Linked DNA regions of Actinokineospora alba. The protein of the gene in region 1 interacts with the protein of each later gene in a pairwise test. Links are inferred from orthologs where the notes say so. Each region holds a gene or a part of one and is shown on either strand. Other genes may lie near its edges. The genes, in order: C8E96_RS09330 and dnaE.

Region 1 (8,939 bases):
GGCTCGACCGTGTAGGTCTGGGTCGCGGGGGCGGCGGGCGCGGCCTGCGCCTGCGGGGCCGCCTGAGCGGGCTCGGGCTGCGGGGTGTTGCTGGCCCACACGTTGGTGCCGCCCTGGCGGACGCACAGGTTGCCGTCGTTCTCCAGCACCAGGCGGGAGCCGTCCTTGCCGCTGGTCTCGCTCGACCACACAGCCTCGTTGTTTTCCTTGTACAGAACGAAGTTTCCGTCGGCCTGCATCTCGGCCCGGACCGCGCCGGAGCCCTTGGCGTTGGCCGACCAGGTGGGCATTCCCTCGGTGGCCAGGACCAGGTTGCCGTCGTCCTGCATCTCCAGGTAGTGCCTGCCGTTGGCGGAGTGAATCTTCTGGCCCACGGCCAGGCTCGAACCGGATTCCAGTGCGTCAGCCACGTGATTTCCTTTGCTCTTCGACGATAACCGCGACCTGGGGCCGCGGGCCGAGGCTAAGCCCGCGACACCCATCCCCGCGCGTTGGTGGATCCGCTGCGCAGGACCCCGGGTTGCGTGCGCTTTTCCTGTGCCGCAACAACTTCTGACCACCGTTCACCGGGCGGCCATGGGGCATATTCACCCGACCGGGGGGTTTCCGGTGAACGTTGGGCCCGGCGGGGGCGCGCACGCCCGGACCTGCGTCCGACCTCCCGTTTTGGGTGGCCAAACCCGCCTGCGGTACCCTCTTGCGCGTTGGAGGATTCGCATAGTGGCCTAGTGCGCACGATTGGAAATCGTGTTGGGTGTAAAAGCCCTCAGGGGTTCAAATCCCCTATCCTCCGCACCGCGAGAGCCGGTCACCAGTGGTGACCGGCTCTTCGCTTTCACCGGTGTGGGCGAACAGGGTCTTCGGCACGCCGCCGCGGGGGACCGGTACACTCGTCCATGGACCCCGTGCGGTGTTCATCTCGCGAACCTCCCCAGGGCCGGAAGGCAGCAAGGATAAGCGGGCTCTGGCAGGTGCACGGGGTCCCCTTTATTGCCCGGGGTCTCCTATTCGCGCTCTTTGGCCACCAGCTCGTAGCTGCGGATTCGGTCGGCGTGGTCGTACACATTCGTGGTGATCATCAGCTCGTCGGCCTTGGTCGCCGCGAGCAGGTCGGCGATCCCCTTCCGCACGGTGTCCGGGCCGCCGATGATCTGTGAGTCGAGCCGGTCGTCGATGAACAGCCGGTCCATGTCCGTATACGGGTAAGCCGCGGCCTCGGCGGGTGTCGGCATCCGGCCCGGTGTGCCCTTGCGCAGCTGGAGGAACTGCAGCGCGCCCGGCTGGGCCAGCTCCCGGGCCGTCTCGTCGTCGTCGGCGCAGATCACCGACGCGGCCACCATGGCGTAGGGCTCGGCCAGCGCCGCCGACGGCTGGAACCGCTCGCGGTAGAGCGCCAGCGCGGGCAGCGTGTTCTCCGAGCTGAAGTGGTGGGCGAAAGCGAACGGCAGGCCGAGCATCCCGGCGACCTGCGCGCTGTAGCCGCTGGACCCGAGCAGCCACATGGCGGGCTGGTTGCCCAGCGCGGGGACGGCTGTGATGCCGTTCGAGTCCCGGCCGGTGAAGTAGTTGGACAGCTCCGCGAGCTGCTCGGGGAAGTCGTCGACGGAGAGCGGGCCGGTCGAGCGGCGCAGCGCCCGCGCGGTCACCTGGTCGGTGCCGGGCGCGCGGCCGATGCCGAGGTCGACCCGGCCCGGGTGCAGCGCCTCCAACATGCCGAACTGCTCGGCCACCACGAGCGGCGGGTGATTGGGCAACATCACACCCCCGGACCCGATCCGCAGCGTCGAGGTGGCCATCGCGATGTGCGCGAGCAGCACGGCGGGCGCGGAGCTGGCGATGCCGGGCATGTTGTGGTGCTCGGCCACCCAGTACCGGTGGTAGCCGAGGCGCTCGGTGCGCTGGGCGAGGTCGAGGCTGTTGCGGAGGGCGGCGGTCTCGGTGGAGTCGCTGGCGACGGGCGCCAGGTCGAGCACGGAGAGGGGGACGTCGGTGGGCACAACACTGTGCAACGCCCGAAGGCCGCCGGTGCTTCCCGGGCGCGGGGATGTCGGTCGAGCCAGGTAGGGTCGGGCCCGTGGCGCTTGCCCTTTATCGGAAGTACCGACCGGCGACCTTTGCCGAGGTCGTCGGCCAGGAACACGTCACCGACCCTCTGCGCGTCGCGCTGTCGGCAGGCCGGGTCAACCACGCCTACCTCTTCTCCGGCCCGCGCGGCTGCGGGAAGACGTCCAGCGCGCGCATCCTCGCCCGGTCGCTGAACTGCGAGCAGGGCCCGACGGATGAGCCCTGCGGCACCTGCGACTCGTGTGTCGGCCTCGCGCCGAACGGGCCGGGCACGGTCGACGTCGTCGAGCTCGACGCGGCCAGCCACGGCGGTGTCGACGACGCCCGCGAGCTGCGCGACCGCGCCTTCTACGCGCCCGCCCAGTCGCGCTACCGCGTCTTCATCGTCGATGAGGCGCACATGGTCACCACCCAGGGCTTCAACGCGCTCCTCAAGATCGTCGAGGAGCCGCCGGAGCACCTGGTCTTCATCTTCGCCACGACCGAGCCGGACAAGGTCCTCGCGACCATCCGCTCCCGCACGCACCACTACCCGTTCCGGCTGATCCCGCCCGGCGCGATGCGCGAACTGCTCGAACGCAACTGCGCCGCCGAGGGCGCGACCGTCGAACCAGCCGTGTTCCCGCTGGTCATCCGCGCGGGCGGCGGCTCGGCGCGCGACACCCAGTCGGTGCTCGACCAGCTGCTCGCGGGCGCGGGTCCCGAAGGCGTCACCTACGAGCGCGCGGTCGCCCTGCTCGGCGTCACCGACGTCGCCCTGATCGACGACATGGTCGACGGCCTCAGCGCGGGCGACGCCGCCGCTGTCTACGGCACGGTCGACCGGCTGGTCGAAGCGGGCCACGACCCCCGGCGCTTCGCCTCCGACCTGCTCGACCGCCTGCGCGACCTGGTCCTGCTGCGCGCGGTGCCGGACGCCGGAACCCGCGGGCTGGTCAGCGCGCCCGCCGACGAGATCGACCGGATGGTCGGCCAGGCCGAGCGCATCGGCCCCGGCACCCTGACCCGCTATGCCGAGATCGTCCACACAGGACTCGTCGACATGCGCGGCGCCACCGCCCCGCGCCTGCTGCTGGAACTGCTGTGCGCGCGGATGCTGCTGCCCGGCGCGGTCTCGACCGACGCGGCCGCGGATTCCGCTGTGCTGCAACGGTTGGAGCAGATGGAAAGGCGGGTCACCGCGGGCGGCAGCGCGCCGGTCGCCGCGCCCGAGGCCGACACGCCGGCCCGCCCGGTGATCACCCGCCCCTCGCAGCGCCAGGCCGAACAGCCTGCCCAACCCGCCCGAACCGCCGCCGCGACCGGGGCAAGCCCGGCTACCGCACCCGGTCGGACCGCCGCCGCGGCGAACGCTGCTGGTGCACCCGGCCAAACCGCCGCAGCGACCGCATCCGGCCGGACCGCCGCCCCGACCGCGGCGAATGCAGCTGGTGCACCCGGACAAGCCGCCGGCGCACCCGGCCGAACCCCGGCGGTATCGCCTGCCGACGCCGGCTCGCCCGTGTCCGGCACCGCAGCGGGCGCACCCGGCCGACCCGCCGCGGTATCGCCTGCCGACGCGGGCCCGCCCGCCGCCCGGCCAGAGGCCGCGGGTTCGCCTGCCCGGCCGTCCGGCTCGCCCGCCGCAGGCGCCCCGGCGAACGACTGGCCCACGCCGAGCACCCCCGCGAACGGCGCCGCCCCCAGTGCACCCGCTCCGGCGCCCACCCCGTCGGCCCCCGGAGCGCTGGACGCCACCGCCATCCGCCGGGTGTGGTCCGAACTGCTCGGCGCGGTGCGCAAAGCCAGCCGCAGCACCGAAGCCATGCTTACCAACGCGACGGTCCAGTCCGTCGAGGGCAGCACGGTCGTCATCGCGCACACCGCCGCCCCCTTGGCGCGCAGGCTCGGTGAGCCGCGCAACGTCGAGGCGATCGCGCAGGCGCTCAACGCGGTTCTCGGTGGCACGTGGCAGGTTCGCTGCGTCCACGCCGAGCCGGGCAGCACCCCGACAAGCGCGGCCCCCGCCCGCCCGGTCGCCCAGTCACCGCAGCGCACGTACGAGCCGCCCAGCCGGGTGATCAACAACCGCCCGCCCGCCGAGGACGCGCCGCCTCCGCCGCCGGAGCCGGAACTCCCGCCGGAGCCGGAAGACGAAGAAGAGCTGATGGCACAGGCCGCCCACGCCCCGGAACCCGGCGCGGAGGGTTCCCGGCAGGACCCGGAAGAGGCCATGCTCAAGCTGCTCGCCGAGAAACTGGGTGCCAAACCGCTGAAGTCGTGACCGCGCGCCCTCACATCGGCCACCGGTCCGCCTCCGCGTGCTGGTGTCTGCCGTGGTCGCACGGCTAGAGTCCAACGACTTTGCCCACGGGTGGCCGCCGTCCGCGACCCCGAACAGGGGGAGACGATGACCACGGCACGGAAGCGCCGCTGGGTGCGATGGACGGTTCCGTTGGTCGCGGTTGTAGCTGGCTTGCTGGTGGCGAAAACGGTGTCCTTCAACGGAAACCGCCATCTACGAGCGCCGCCGCGGCCGCCTTCAACGCCGCCGCCGACGGTGGGTCGGCGCGGCCGACCCACCGGTCGGTCCCGGGCAGTACCGCTACCTGGGCATCCACGCCTGGCACCTGGGCGGCACGCAGCTGACAGACCGTCGCGAGCAGTTCGCCTACCTCGCGAAAAGCATTACGGAGACGTGGACTCCGGCGGACTACCGGCAGGAATGGTTGCTGCGCAGCCAAGACACGGGCAACCGCCGTTGGGGTTGTCGGCAGCCGGGCGCAAGCGCTGGCCGCGGGCTACCCGATCGACGCGCAGCGGATCCCCGACCGCGAAGAGCGCGCCCCTTGTGGTGACTTCGGGGCGGCCTCCGAGGGTAGGCAGCCCGGTTCGCGTGACGGGACATGGCAGGTACCGACGCCGGAGTTCCTGGCAGGCCTGCCCAAGGACCCGCGTCAGCTCCACGACCGGCTGAGGGCCGACACCGCGGGCCACGGCAAGGGCCCGGACCAGGGGGTGCTCGCCTACGTGGCTGACGTCCTGCGGTCGGGCGTCGCCCCCGCCGACATTCGCGCCAACCTCTACCCCGGCGCCGTCGTCAGCCTCACTTCAGTGGAAACCGCCATCGTCGACTGATCGGCACCCCCCAACCAACCGCGAGTCGCCCCCTCCAGCAAGTGAGTCGCCCCTTCCAGCGACTGAGTTCGACATTCGTGCCATCGCGAATGGCGAACTCACTTGCCGGGAGGGGCGACTCGTTTGCCTGGAGGGGCGACTCGCGGGGTGGGTTAGGGGGTGATGGGGCGGATTCGGGCGGAGTCGGCGGCGACCAGGGCGGCGTCGCCGGATTCGGTGGTCACGGCGACGGTGCGGGAGGAGGGGGACCAGAGCAAGCCGTCGGGGCGCACCGGGGTGGGGAGGTCGGCGGAACGGAGGAAGCGGCCGTTCTCCGTCTGGTGGAACGAGATCCGGAGGCCGTCGACGACCGCGATGCGTCTGCCGTCCGGTGCGAGCCGTGCCTGGGAACCGGCGGGCAGGGACGGGACCAGCGGCTCCCATTCCTCCCCGCCGACCTTGTAGCGCACGATCCGTGCCTCGTCGCCCTGGTAGTCCGTGGCGACCAGGCGCATCGAGTCGGGGAGCCAGCGCAGGTTGCGCCTGCCCGCGTCGGCGGGTTCGGGGGAGATCAGCCGGACATGGTCGTCCTCGGTTACCGGCATCGTGTCGACCAGCAAGAGCTTGCGGGGCAGCCGAATCGCGATGTAGCGGCTGTTCGGGCTGACCGCCGCCTCCAGGACCGCGCCGCCGCGGTCGTACACGGCTTGTTCCTCACCGACCAGCACGTTGCGGATGACCACGGTGAACAGCAGCCGGTGCCGCCGGTTGGCGCGGTAGACGATGCGGCCGGGGAGCACCCCGAGCAACTCGGTGTCGTAGTCGGCCGAGCCGAGCAGCGGGACCATGCCCGCGCCGATCCGCAGCAGCGACAGCCGGGCCGGTTTCCCGTGCTCGACAACGATTTTGCGGTCGCCGGGGAGGTACTTCGCGGCCCGCAGGTCGGTCACCGTCTCCAGGTTTCGGCGCACGCCTTTGGCATCCAACTCGACCAGGCGCGCCTGGTCGCCATCGGTCACCGAGATCAGCAACCGTTCGCGCTCGTCGACATCGAGCACCCGCATCCCCGACATGATCTCCACCCTGTCACAACACGGGTCATCCAAGGAATCCGAGGATCCCGTTCGCAATCCCTTCGGCGTAACGCTGCCTGCCCGCGGCGCTCGACAGCGTCGCGGCCTCCGCGGCGTCACGCATGTTGCCGCATTCGACCAGCACGGTCGGCCGCTCGGTCAGGTTGAGCCCGGCGAGGTCGTCGCGGGCGGACAGCCCATCCTTGCCCGCGTAGTTCGACGTCGGGAACCCGGCCGCGACCAGCTTGTCGCGCACCGCCCTGGCCAGCCGCAGCGACGGCTCACCCTGCGCGGTGTTCAGCGGCGGCGACGAGTACGCGAGGTGGAAGCCGTGCGCGCCCGCCGCGGTCGAGCCGTCGGCGTGCAGCGACACCACGGCCGCCGCGCCCGACTCGTTGCCGATGGCCGCGCGCCGGTCGACGCAGGGCCCGACGCCCGCGTTGTCGGCCCTGGTCATGACGACCTTGACCCCGCGCGCGGTGAGGATCTCGCGCAGGCGGACCGCCAGGTCCCAGGCGAACGCGTGCTCCGGGTAGCCGGTCTGGGTGGCCGTCCCGGTGGTGTTGCACGGCTTGGTCCGCCCGCGCCCGGCGGGAACCTGCCGGTTGATCTCGGCGGTGTGCGTGGCGTTGCCGCCGTTGTGGCCGGGGTCGATCACCACGACACGCCCGGTCGCGGGCGGCGCTATCGCGGTGGTCGTCGTGGTCGGCACGCTCGGGGGCGTGGTGGTCGCCGACGTGCTCGACACAGCGGTCGACACCGCGGTCGACACAGTCGTCGTCGTGGACGGGGAGGTCGAGGTCGTGTCCGCGAGCGTCTGGCCGACCGGCTTGGCCTGCGGGCCGCCGCACGCGGACATGGCCGCGGCGAGGGCGCAGGCGGCGGCCAGCGCGTTCGCGTGTCTTCTCAGCACCGCGCCCACGATGCCACAGGTGGGTGCCCTCTAAGCTGGTAGCGACACCGACGTAGACCGTCGGGTCGTTCCCGGACGAGAGGGGCCGCGGTGTTTCCCGGTGGCGGTGCGCCCGACATGCAGGCGATCATGCAGCAGGCACAGAAGATGCAGGAACAGCTGCTCAACGCGCAGCAGGAGCTGGCCGACGCCGAGGTCCAGGGCTCCGCGGGCGGCGGCCTGGTCACCGCGACGGTGTCCGGCGCGGGCGAGCTGAAGGCCCTGGAGATCGACCCGAAGGTGGTCGACCCGGACGACACCGAGACGCTGGCCGACCTGATCGTCGCCGCCGTGCGCGACGCGGGCGCCCAGGCGCAGAAGCTGGCCGAGACCAAGATGGGCCCGCTCGCGGGCGGACTGGGCGGCGGGCTCGGCCTGCCGGGTATGTGAGCCGAAGATGTACGAGGGCCCGGTCCAGGACCTGATCGACGAACTCGGCAGGCTGCCGGGGGTCGGGCCCAAGAGCGCGCAGCGCATCGCCTTCCACCTGCTCGGCGCCGAACCCGCCGACGTCACCCGGCTGCAGGAGGTCCTGCAGAAGGTGAAGGAAGGCGTCGTGTTCTGCGACGTCTGCGGCAACGTCTCGGCCGAGACGACGTGCCGCATCTGTTCCGACGCCCGCCGCGACCCGTCGGCAGTGTGTGTGGTCGAGGAGCCCAAGGACGTCCTCGCCATTGAGCGCACCCGCGAGTTCAAGGGCCGCTACCACGTGCTCGGCGGCGCGCTCGACCCGTTGTCCGGTGTCGGCCCGGAGCAGCTTCGCATCCGCCAGCTGCTCACCCGGATCGGGTCGGAGGAGATCACCGAGGTGATCCTGGCGATGGACCCGAACACCGAGGGCGAAGCGACCGCCACCTATCTGATCCGGATGCTGCGCGACTTCCCCGGCCTGACGGTCACCCGGTTGGCGTCGGGGCTGCCGATGGGCGGCGACCTGGAGTTCGCCGACGAGCTGACCCTGGGTCGCGCGATGTCCGGCCGCCGCACGGTGTGAGCCTCGCAGGCGACATCCTGGCCGCGCCCGCTCGACTGGGCGCTGTCCGGCTGGTCGCCGTGGACGGTCCGACGGGCGCGGGCAAGTCCACTGTGGCCGCTCGGCTGGCCGACGACCTGCGAACACGCAGCGTGGTCACGACCGTGGTCCCGACTGATCACTTCGCCACCTGGGACGACCCGGTCGCCTGGTGGCCCCGGCTCGTCGAAGGCGTGTTGAACCCGCTGGAGAACGGCGTTCCCGGCGCCTATCAGCGCACTGAATGGCCTGGTGGGGTGCCCTCACCTGGAGCTTGGATCACCGTCGAGGTGCCCGAGGTGCTCATCGTCGAGGGTGTGTCCTCCGGCAGGCGCTCCGTGCACCCCCGGCTCTCCCGGTTGATCTGGGTCGAGTTCGGCGATTTCGCGACCCGCCTGGAGCGCTCGGTGGCCCGCGACGGCGAGTCGAGTCGGGCCGAACTGGTGCGCTGGCAGGCTTTCGAGGCCGGGTGGTTCGCCGTCGACCACACACGGGCGCGCGCTTGCGTGCGTGTCCGTTCCTGACCATATGACGCAGTCGGGTGTCCGCTGAACGGACGAACGATCAAGAATTCTCACGGAACGTAGGCGAACCGTCGCGTAACGGTGATTCTCCGTATACCAGTTGGCCGGATCGTGACCTGACGTAGCTGAGGGAAGTAGTTATGAGCGGCTATGGTCGGCGACCACACGGTGAGATCCCGTGCACAGTTTTGAGCTGAATACGAGGAGTGCGTGATGGC
Region 2 (10,033 bases), 2.3 Mb from region 1 along the record:
CCCGGCCTGCGGGTCCTCGAGCTGTTCGGCCCTGAGCAGGACCGGGTCGGCGTGGTCAGCTTCAGCGTCGACGGCCTCGACGCGGGTCTCACCGCCGCTGTCCTGTCCGCCGAGCACGGCATCGGCGTGCGCGACGGCGCCTTCTGCGCGCACATCGCCACCCGCAGGCTCCTCGACCGCTCCGGCGCCGACCAGCAGCGGGCCGTGCGGGCCAGCCTCGGCCTCGGTTCGACCGCCGAACACGTCGACCGGCTCGTCGCTGCGCTGCGCTCGCTGGTCGCCGACGGACCGGCCTTCACCTACACGCAGGTCGACGGCCGGTGGGTGCCCGCGGCCGACGAGCGGCCGCTGCCGTCGTTCCTGCGAGAGGTGTCCTGACCGGCCGCTACGCACACCATGGACAATGGACCGGTGAACACTGAGCGCGGCGACGACCGTGATACCCCGACCGAGTCGGAACCGGCACCGTCCGCACTGCCCGCCCGCCGCCGGATGCTGCTGATCTCGGCCGCGCTGGCGGTGTTCATCGCGGACCTGGTCACCAAGATCATCGCTGTGGCGACGCTGGAGGGCGAGGCCCCGATCCGGCTGCTCGGCGGCGCCGTCTACCTGCAGCTCGTGCGCAACCCGGGCGCCGCGTTCTCGATGGCGACCGGCATGACCTGGCTGCTGAGCCTGGTCGCGCTCGGGGTCGTGGTGGCGATCATCTGGATCATCCCGAAGCTGCGGTCCACCGGGTGGGCACTGGGCCTCGGCCTGGTCCTCGCGGGCGCGCTCGGCAACCTGACCGACCGAATCTTCCGTGCCCCGGGCGTCCTGCAGGGCCACGTGATCGACTTCGTGTCGGTGTTCGGACCCAACGGCGAGGTGTGGCCGGTGTTCAACGTCGCCGACTCGGCGATCTGCGTCGGCGGCGGCCTGATCGTGCTCATGGCGATGCTCGGCCGCGACTACGACGGCACCCACACCTCGGCCAAGGCGAAAGAATCCGCATGAGCGACTCCCGCACCCTTCCCGTCCCGGACGGTCTAGACGGCATGCGTGTCGACGCGGGCCTGTCGAAGCTGCTCGGCCTGTCCCGCACCGTCGTCGCCGCGCTCGCCGAGTCCGGTGACGTGCTGGTCGACGGCAGGCCGGCGGGCAAGTCCGACCGCCTGCTCGCGGGCACCTGGCTCGAGGTGACGCTGCCCGAGCCGGAGCGGCCGATCGAGGTCCAGGCGATCGCCGTCGAGGGACTGATCGTGCTGCACCAGGACGACGACGTGGTCGTGGTCGACAAGCCCGTCGGCGTGGCCGCGCACCCCAGCCCCGGCTGGTCCGGCCCGACCGTGATCGGCGGACTCGCGGGCGCGGGCATCCGCATCTCCACCTCCGGCGCCGCCGAGCGCCAAGGCGTCGTGCACCGGCTCGACGTCGGCACGACCGGCGTCATGGTGGTCGCCAAGAGCGAGCGCGCGTACACCGTGCTCAAGCGCGCCTTCAAGGAGCGCACTGTCGAGAAGCGCTACCACGCGCTCGTGCAGGGCCACCCGGACCCGAGTGTCGGCACCATCGACGCGCCGATCGACCGCCACCCCAAGCACGACTACCGCTGGGCCGTGGTCGCGGGCGGCAAGCCGAGCATCACCCACTACGAGACGATCGAGGCCTTCCGCGCGGCGTCGCTGCTGGACGTGAAGCTCGAAACCGGGCGTACGCACCAGATCCGGGTGCACTTCTCGGCGCTGCGCCACCCCTGCGTCGGCGACCTCACCTACGGCGCCGACCCGGTCCTGGCCAAGCGCCTCGGCCTGACCCGCCAGTGGCTGCACGCCCGCACGCTCGGCTTCCACCACCCCGACGACGGCCGGTGGGTCGAATTCACCAGCGAATACCCCGCCGACCTCGCCGGGGCGCTGGAATTGCTCGCCGCGGACTACTGAATCCCACCCGTTCGTGTCGCTCTGGGCTAGTTTAGGTCGGAGAGTCGGCAAGAGGGTGGGGAGCGATGAGCGATCAGCGCGAGGCGAAGTGGGATGGTGCGAACGACGGTGATCCGTTCGCGACCGGGGGACACGGTCGGTTCATGCAGGATGGCGCCGCGCCGTCGGTGATCGGCGCGTCCTCGGACGACGTCGACGAGACGGTCCGGGTGAACCCCGACGACGTGCGCTACGACCGTGAGCCGCCGACGTCGCCGATCCCGGTGGCGGATCCGGGCACCGAGAACCCGGGCGCGGGCAAGAAGAGCTGGTTCGGCAAGCTGTTCGGCCGCTAGTTCTCGATCTTCCAGGTGAGCGTCCGGGATTCCTCATCCGGGCGGGGGCTCCACTGCACCGCGGTGATCTCGAGGTCCTCGGGCACGACGTACACGGTGTGTCCGCCCGCGGTCTCGCCCGGCGCCACGCCGATGCGGTGCGGCGGCCGGGACGAGAGCGACACCGGCGCCTTGGACATCGACTTGCCGTCCGGGGTGACCAGGACCAGGTAGAGGTCGGGCAGCGTGCCGAAGCGGACGGTGCCGCGGTTGGTCAGCTCGGTGTGCACGACGACCGAGCGCTCGCCCGCCTGCAGCCGGTAGCCCGCAGCGGTGAACAGGTAGTCGGCCGGGTCGACGACCTCGACGAGCTGGATCGACAGCCGCTCGCCCTCCAGGCCCTCGGCCTCCAGCGTCTCGCCCGCGACGCCCTGCCTGCGGGGCCGGGTCGTGGGTCGCGTGCGGTCGTCGGCCATGGTCGTGGCGGGAGGCTGGTCGCCGCGCGCCCAGGACGAACTGCCCGGGGGTCCCCAGGTGGAGATCGGCTCGGCGGGCGTCGGGAACGGCTGGCTCGGCGGGCCGGTCGGCGTGGGGAACGGCTGGCTGGGCGGGCCGGTGCGGACCTGGTGCGGGCCGGACGGCGGGAACTGCTGCTGCTGCTGCTGTGGCTGGTAGGGCTGCTGCTGGTACCCGGCGGGCGGCGACGGCGGGTAGACCCCGGAAGGCGTCCCTTGCGCTCCGTAAGCACCCGACGGCGTTCCCTGCGCGCCGTAGGGCTGGCCGGGCGGTGTCTGCTGAGCGACGTACACGCCCGAGGGCGTCCCCTGCGCGCCATAGACCCCGGACGGTGTGCCGTGCACACCTTGGCCAGGTCCGGCGTGTCCCGGGGCTGGCGCTCCGTAGTTGGTGGGGGGCGTCATCCGGGCCAGCGCGGCCCGCACACCGGCCTGGTCGCACTCGACGCCGACAAGCAGCGGCACACCCGCCGCGGACAGCGCGACCAGTCGGGACGCCACCTCGCGAGGGTCCATGCCCAGCCGCGCGGCAACCTCGTGCACCGCGGCACGGCCCATCTCGGCGACTACGCCGAGCACCCGTGCGTCCATGGGATCCGTCACGGATCGCACGCTACCGGGTCCCCCTTCGTCCTGCGCCGGAAGCCGTCACACCGGCCCGGCGAAGATCCGGTTGAGTGATCGTCCGCTCACACGGGGGCGTCGTCGAGCACGGCCAGGCGCAGCGGATCGTCGGCGCGCACACCGGTGTCGGCCATATAGAGCGGCCGCACCTCGGCGTCGTACCGGGCGAACGCGGGCAGCGCCCACTGCTCGCTCTCCGGGAGCTTGCGGGCCAGCGCGGGCGCGGAGAGCCATAGGTGCACGGAGTAGTCGTGCGGCAGGCCGCGGCCCAACAGCAGTTCGCCGTCGATCAGCACCACACCCTGGGGGAGGTCGACATACTCGGCGCGGACGGCTCGGTCGGTGTCGGTGTTCCACAGTCGCGGCAGGACTCGACGCGACCCGTTGGGGCCCAACGGGTCGAGCACCTCACGCCGCAGCGCGCCGCCGTCGAGCCAGTCGTCGTACCGGGCGTCCGGGTCTGTGCGTCCACGCTCGAACCGCAGGGACGCGGCGCGGCGGAAATCGGCCGCCGAGACCCTCAATACAGGACGGCCCAGCACCCGCAGCCGCTCGCCGATCCGGTCGGCCAGCACGTCCGGGCGAGTGGGCGGCGCACCGTCGATGATCACGCGGGTGATCTCCGGACGCGCCGCCACCTGCGTGGACACCTCGTCGATGAGAGCGGGCGGCGAAAGCGGTCGGAAACGCACACCCGCCATCCTTCCCTGTCTCGCGTGCCGGTCCACAGAACTGTCCGACGGCCCGACTAAGGTGTTCCCGTGGCTGACTCCTTCGCTCATCTTCACGTGCACACCGAGTACTCGATGCTCGACGGAGCGGCCAAGCTCAAGGACATGTTCGCCGAGTGCGAGCGCCTCGGCATGACCTCGGTGGCCATCACCGACCACGGTCACACCAACGGCATCTACGACTTCTACCGGCAGGCCAAAGGCGCCGGGATCAAGCCGATCCTCGGCATCGAGGCCTACATCGCGCCCGCGTCGCGCTTCAACAAGGACCGGGTCCGCTGGGGCGACCCGGGCCAGAAGTCCGACGACGTCGGCGGTAGCGGCGCCTACAACCACCAGACGATCTGGGCCCGCGACAATCAGGGGCTGAAGAACCTGATGAGGCTGTCGAGCCTGGCGTCGCTGGAAGGCCAGCTGGGCAAATGGCCCCGGATGGACCGCGAGCTGATCGCCGAGCACTCGGCGGGCCTGATGGCGACCACCGGGTGCCCGTCCGGCGACGTGCAGACCAGGCTCCGGCTCGGCCAGTTCGACGAGGCTGTGGCCGCCGCCGGCGCCTGGAAAGAGATCTATGGCGAGGGCAACTTCTTCGTCGAGTTGATGGACCACGGCATCGAGATCGAGCGCCGGGTCCGCGACGGGCTGATCGCCGTCGCGAAGAAGGTCGACCTTCCGTTCGTGGTCACCAACGACTCGCACTACACGTATGCAGACGACCGCGACGCGCACGACGCGCTGCTGTGCGTGCAGACGGCCAGCACGCTGCAAGACCCGACGCGGTTCCGGTTCGACGGCACCGGCTACTACCTCAAGTCGCCCGACGAGATGCGCGCGATCGACTCCTCGGACCCGTGGCAGGAGGGGTGCCGCAACACGCTGGTGATCGCGGAGAAGGTCGACATCAGCGGGATGTTCGAGTTCCGCAACCTGATGCCGAAGTTCCCGATCCCCGAGGGCATGACCGAGGACGAGTTCTTCCGCCAGCAGGTGTGGGAGGGCATGCACAAGCGGTTCCCCGGCGGCGTCGACGAGGAACACCGCAGGCAGGTCGAGTTCGAGATCAACGTCATCACCCAGATGGGGTTCCCGGCGTACTTCCTCGTGGTCGCCGACCTCATCCAGTGGGCGAAGAACAACGGCATCCGGGTCGGCCCCGGCCGAGGGTCCGCCGCGGGCGCGCTGATCGCCTACGCGATGGGCATCACCGACCTCGACCCGCTGGCCCACGGGCTGATCTTCGAGCGGTTCCTCAACCCCGACCGGGTCAGCCCGCCCGATATCGACATCGACTTCGACGAACGTCGGCGCGGTGACGTCATCCGCTACACCACCGAGAAGTGGGGTGCGGACAAGGTCGCGCAGGTGATCACCTTCGGCACGATCAAGGCGAAGGCCGCGATCAAGGACTCCGCGCGGGTGCTGTTCGGCCAGCCCGGCTACGCCGTCGCGGACAAGATCTCCAAGGTCTACCCGCCCGCGGTCATGGCCAAGGACATCCCGCTCAACAACCTGTTCGACCCGCAGCACAAGCGCTACGCCGAGGCCACCGAGATCCGCGAGCTGTACAACAGCGACCCGCAGGTCAAGGAGATCATCGACACCGGGCGCGGCCTGGAAGGCCTGATCCGCAACGCCGGTGTGCACGCCTGCGCGGTCATCCTGAGCGCCGAGCCGCTGATGGAGACGATCCCGCTGTGGAAGCGCCCGCAGGACGGGTCGATCATCACGCAGTTCGACTACCCGACGTGCGAGTCGCTCGGCCTGCTGAAGATGGACTTCCTCGGCCTGCGCAACCTCACCGTCATCGACGACGCGCTGCGCAACATCGAGCGCAACGGCAAACCGGTGCCGGACCTGGAAACCCTTGGCCTGGACGACAAGCCGACCTATGAGCTGCTCTCGCGCGGGGACACGCTCGGCGTGTTCCAGCTCGACGGCGGGCCCATGCGCGACCTGCTGCGCCTCATGCGTCCCGACAACTTCGAGGACATCTCCGCGGTCGGCGCGCTCTACCGGCCGGGTCCGATGGGCGCGAAGTCGCACACGAACTACGCGCTGCGCAAGAACAAGCAGCAGGAGATCACCCCGATCCACCCCGCCCTGGCGGAGGCGCTGGAAGACATCCTCGGCACGACCTACGGCCTGATCGTGTATCAGGAGCAGGTCATGGCGATCGCGCAGAAACTCGCGGGATACACGCTCGGACAAGCGGATTTGCTCCGCCGGGCCATGGGTAAGAAGAAGAAAGAGGTCCTGGACGCGGAGTTCGTCAACTTCTCCGGCGGTATGGAGAAGAACGGCTACCCGAAGGACGCGATCAAGACCCTGTGGGACATCCTCGTCCCGTTCGCCGACTACGCGTTCAACAAGGCGCACTCCGCCGCGTACGGCCTGGTCTCCTACTGGACGGCCTACCTCAAGGCGAACTACCCGGCCGAGTACATGGCCGGGCTGCTGACCAGTGTGCGCGACGACAAGGACAAGGCGGCCGTCTACCTGGCCGAATGCCGCAAGATGGGCATCACCGTCCTGCCGCCCGACGTCAACGAGTCGGAGAAGGAGTTCGCCCCGGTCGGCAACGACATCCGGTTCGGCCTCGGCGCGATCCGCAACGTCGGCGCCAACGTCGTCGACTCGATCATCAAGTCGCGTACCGAGAAGGGGGAGTTCACCGACTTCTCCGACTACCTGCGCAAGGTCGAAGCGGTGGCCTGCAACAAGAAGGTCGTCGAATCGCTGATCAAGGCGGGTGCGTTCGACTCGCTCAAGCACCCGCGCAAGGGCCTGTTCCTGATCCACACCGACGCCATCGACGCGGTCATGGACACCAAGAAGGCCGAAGCGGTCGGGCAGTTCGACCTGTTCGGCGCGGCCGGTGGCGGGGACGAGGAAGTGGCCAGCGTCTTCGACGTGCGGGTGCCCGACGAGGTCTGGGAGTCCAAGCACCAGCTCGCGCTGGAGCGGGAGATGCTCGGCCTCTACGTCTCGGGCCACCCGCTCAACGGGGTGGAGCACGTGCTCACCTCACAGTCCGACACGTCCATCGCGGCGATCCTCGAAGGCGGCATCCCAGACGGGACGCAGGTGGTGATCGGCGGGATTCTCGCCTCGGTCAACCGGCGGGTGAACCGCAACGGCGAACCATGGGCGTCGGCGATGCTCGAGGACCTCGCAGGCGGCATCGAGGTGCTGTTCTTCCCGAAGACGTACGCGGTGATCGGCATGGGGGTGCTCGAGGACGCGATCGTCCTGGTGAAGGCCCGGGTCGCCAAGCGCGACGACCGGACCTCGCTGATCGCGAACGACCTGGCGGTCCCCGACCTGTCCAACGCGGCGGGCGCGCCGTTCCGGCTGATCATGGCGGCGACCAAGTGCACACCCCCGCTGGTCGCGCAGCTCAAGGACGTCCTCGGTTCCTACCCGGGAACCACCGAAGTCCATTTGAAACTGATCAACGGACCTCGCCAGACCCTGCTCAAACTCGACGACGCGCTGCGGGTCAGCCCGTCGCCGTCGCTGATGGGGGACCTGAAGGCGCTGCTGGGTCCCGGCTGCCTCTCCTAGGCCTGCGGATGGCTTGATCGCGGGAAACCTGCATGCTGCTGATGCGACAGGTCACGGTCCTTGGAAGTTGTGGCGCCTATCCGGAACCGGGCCGGGCCTGCAGCGGTTTCCTGGTGGAATGGGATGGCTTCCGCGTGGTGCTCGACCTCGGGTACGCCACACTGCCGCGGCTGCTGGCGCACTGCCCGGACGGCGCCGTGGACGCCGTTGTCATCACCCACGAACATCCCGACCATTGCATCGACTTGCACGGGCTGTTTCGGATGTACCTCTACGGCGAAAATCGTGGCCGCAAGCTGCCGCTGTACTGCACGCCGGGTGTGCTGGACCGGCTCGGCGCACTGGAACCCGAGGTCGACCTGCGTACCGTGTTCACCGTCCGCGAGTTGCCAGGGACGTATCGAGTCGGCCCGTTCGAGCTTGGCGCCCTCCTGCTGCCTCACTACGTGCCCAACGCCGGCATCCGACTGCAGACGGACGAGTTCGCGCTCGCCTACACCGGGGACACCGGCCCAGACCCGCTCCTCGCCGAACTCGGTCGAAACACCGACCTGTACATCGTCGAAGCCACCGACAGGGCAGGCGAGCGACAGCAGCAGCACCGCAACCTGCTCACCGCCGAGGAAGCGGGATACTGGGCCGCCCAGGCAGGCGCTCGCAGACTGATGCTCACGCACTTCTGGCCGGGCAACAACCGGGAAGCGGCCGCGGCCGCGGCGCGATCCACCTTCGACGGCGAGGTGCTCACCGCCGATGAAGACCTCGTTGTCCGGCTCGGCCCGAGCTGATCATCGGCTCAGCCCGCCGACATAGCCACGACAGGTAAGCGCGGTCAGCGGTACGGTGGAAACCAAGGGGCTTCAACCACACACCACTGGGGGGATGGTTTCCGTGCTGGACAACGACATCAAGCTCGGCACCCGATTCATCGAGGACCCGTACGGGGTCTACGCCGAACTGCGCTCGACCGGCCCGGTCCGCAAGGTCGAGCTGCCGACCGGGGTGCGCGTCTGGCTGGTCACCGACTACGCCGAGGCGCGTGCGGCGCTGGCGGACCCGACGCTGAGCAAGAACGTGCGCAAGTCGGCCGACATCATCGACCGCCACCTGGCGCCCGGCGCGAAGCGCGTCGACTTCAGCACCAGCCTGTCGTCGCACATGCTCAACACGGACCCGCCCAACCACACCAGGCTGCGCAAGCTCGTCAACAAGGCGTTCACCGCGGGCGGCGTCGACCATCTGCGGCCACGCATCGAGGCGATCACCGAAGAGCTGCTCGCCGGGATGGACGGCGCCCACGAGATCGACCTGTTGGAGGCCTTCGCCTTCCCGCTGCCGATCACCGTGATCTGCGAGATGCTCGGCGTCCCGATCGACGACCGAGACGACTTCCGGTCGTGGTCGAACCAGCTGCTGTCGAACGACCGCTCCGAGAAACTGCACAACGCGGCGGCGTCGATGCAGACCTACCTGATCGGCCTCATCGAGGCGAAGCGCGCCGAGCCTAGCGCCGACCTGCTCAGCGCCCTCATCGAGGCCAGCGAAGACGGCGACCGGCTCTCCGGCGAGGAACTGGTCTCCATGGCCTTCCTCCTGCTTGTCGCGGGTCACGAGACCACGGTCAACCTCATCGGCAACGCCATGCTCGGCCTGCTGACCCGCCCGGACCAGCTCGCGGCGCTCAAGGCCGACCCCACGTTGCTCTCGGGTGCCATCGAGGAGTTCCTCCGCTACGACGGCCCCGTGAATCTGGCGACCTTCCGGCTCACCACCCAGCCGCTCGTCCTGGGCGGCACCGAGATCCCCGCCGACGAATTCGTCGTCGTCGCCGTCACCGCCGCCAACCGTGACGAGGCCCGCTTCCCCGACGCCGACCAACTCGACGTCACCCGCAACGCGGGCGGCCACCTCGCCTTCGGCCACGGCATCCACTACTGCGTCGGCGCCCCGTTGGCACGGATGGAAGCGGAGATCGCCCTCGGCGGCCTGCTGTCCCGCTTCCCCAACATGACCCTGGCCCAGGACAAGGACGACCTGCGCTGGCGCAACAGCATGATTCGCGGCCTGGAGGAACTCCGCGTCCGCCCCCAAGGCTGACGCAAGGCCAGCGAGATCTTTGGCCGCCCTTGATGCCACCACCCGAGACTTAAACAATTGAGGCCGAGGGAGACCCCACGTAACGACGGGATGGAACGAGGGAGAGAGCACGCCACGCCTCAGTAATCCCAGGTTCCGGCCGCCGCATTGGGTACCGTGACCTGGTGCGGGGGCAACATGATCAGGACAGTGGTGGCGTGGTGGCCACCCGGCTGCGCCGGGTGCGACCGCAACTCGCCGCTGTGATCGCGCTTGGGCCGCTCCTG

What was found.
Region 2: the proteins of C8E96_RS09330 (region 1) and dnaE interact in binary tests that used the Escherichia coli proteins (3 or more experiments, as listed by UniProt). The link is inferred for Actinokineospora alba from one-to-one orthologs.

Annotation. Positions count from the first base shown.
Region 1 is NZ_SNXU01000001.1:1,940,287-1,949,225, forward strand. Bases 1,699-4,700 are described here. They hold C8E96_RS09330 (DNA polymerase III subunit gamma and tau), read left to right. Parts: upstream 1,699-2,074; coding sequence 2,075-4,327; downstream 4,328-4,700. Other genes in these bases: C8E96_RS09325 (LLM class flavin-dependent oxidoreductase), read right to left, coding at 1,699-1,997. In the rest of the region: C8E96_RS34455 (LysM peptidoglycan-binding domain-containing protein), read right to left, coding at 1-410; more of C8E96_RS09325, read right to left, coding at 1,005-1,698; C8E96_RS33180 (TolB family protein), read right to left, coding at 5,334-6,233; C8E96_RS09335 (N-acetylmuramoyl-L-alanine amidase), read right to left, coding at 6,259-7,146; C8E96_RS09340 (YbaB/EbfC family nucleoid-associated protein), read left to right, coding at 7,264-7,575; recombination mediator RecR, read left to right, coding at 7,583-8,179; C8E96_RS09350 (uridine kinase family protein), read left to right, coding at 8,176-8,721. UniProt on the Escherichia coli protein: Part of the beta sliding clamp loading complex, which hydrolyzes ATP to load the beta clamp onto primed DNA to form the DNA replication pre-initiation complex.
Region 2 is NZ_SNXU01000001.1:4,274,295-4,284,327, forward strand. What follows is about bases 3,775-7,870. They hold dnaE (DNA polymerase III subunit alpha), read left to right. Parts: upstream 3,775-4,136; coding sequence 4,137-7,670; downstream 7,671-7,870. Other genes in these bases: C8E96_RS19735 (nucleoside/nucleotide kinase family protein), read right to left, coding at 3,775-4,076; C8E96_RS19745 (MBL fold metallo-hydrolase), read left to right, coding at 7,703-7,870. Outside these bases: C8E96_RS19710 (aminotransferase class V-fold PLP-dependent enzyme), read left to right, coding at 1-378; lspA (signal peptidase II), read left to right, coding at 412-996; C8E96_RS19720 (RluA family pseudouridine synthase), read left to right, coding at 993-1,922; C8E96_RS19725 (hypothetical protein), read left to right, coding at 1,988-2,257; C8E96_RS19730 (AsnC family protein), read right to left, coding at 2,254-3,309; more of C8E96_RS19735, read right to left, coding at 3,441-3,774; more of C8E96_RS19745, read left to right, coding at 7,871-8,458; C8E96_RS19750 (cytochrome P450 family protein), read left to right, coding at 8,553-9,767; C8E96_RS19755 (hypothetical protein), read left to right, coding at 9,932-10,033. UniProt on the Escherichia coli protein: DNA polymerase III is a complex, multichain enzyme responsible for most of the replicative synthesis in bacteria. This DNA polymerase also exhibits 3' to 5' exonuclease activity. The alpha chain is the DNA polymerase catalytic subunit.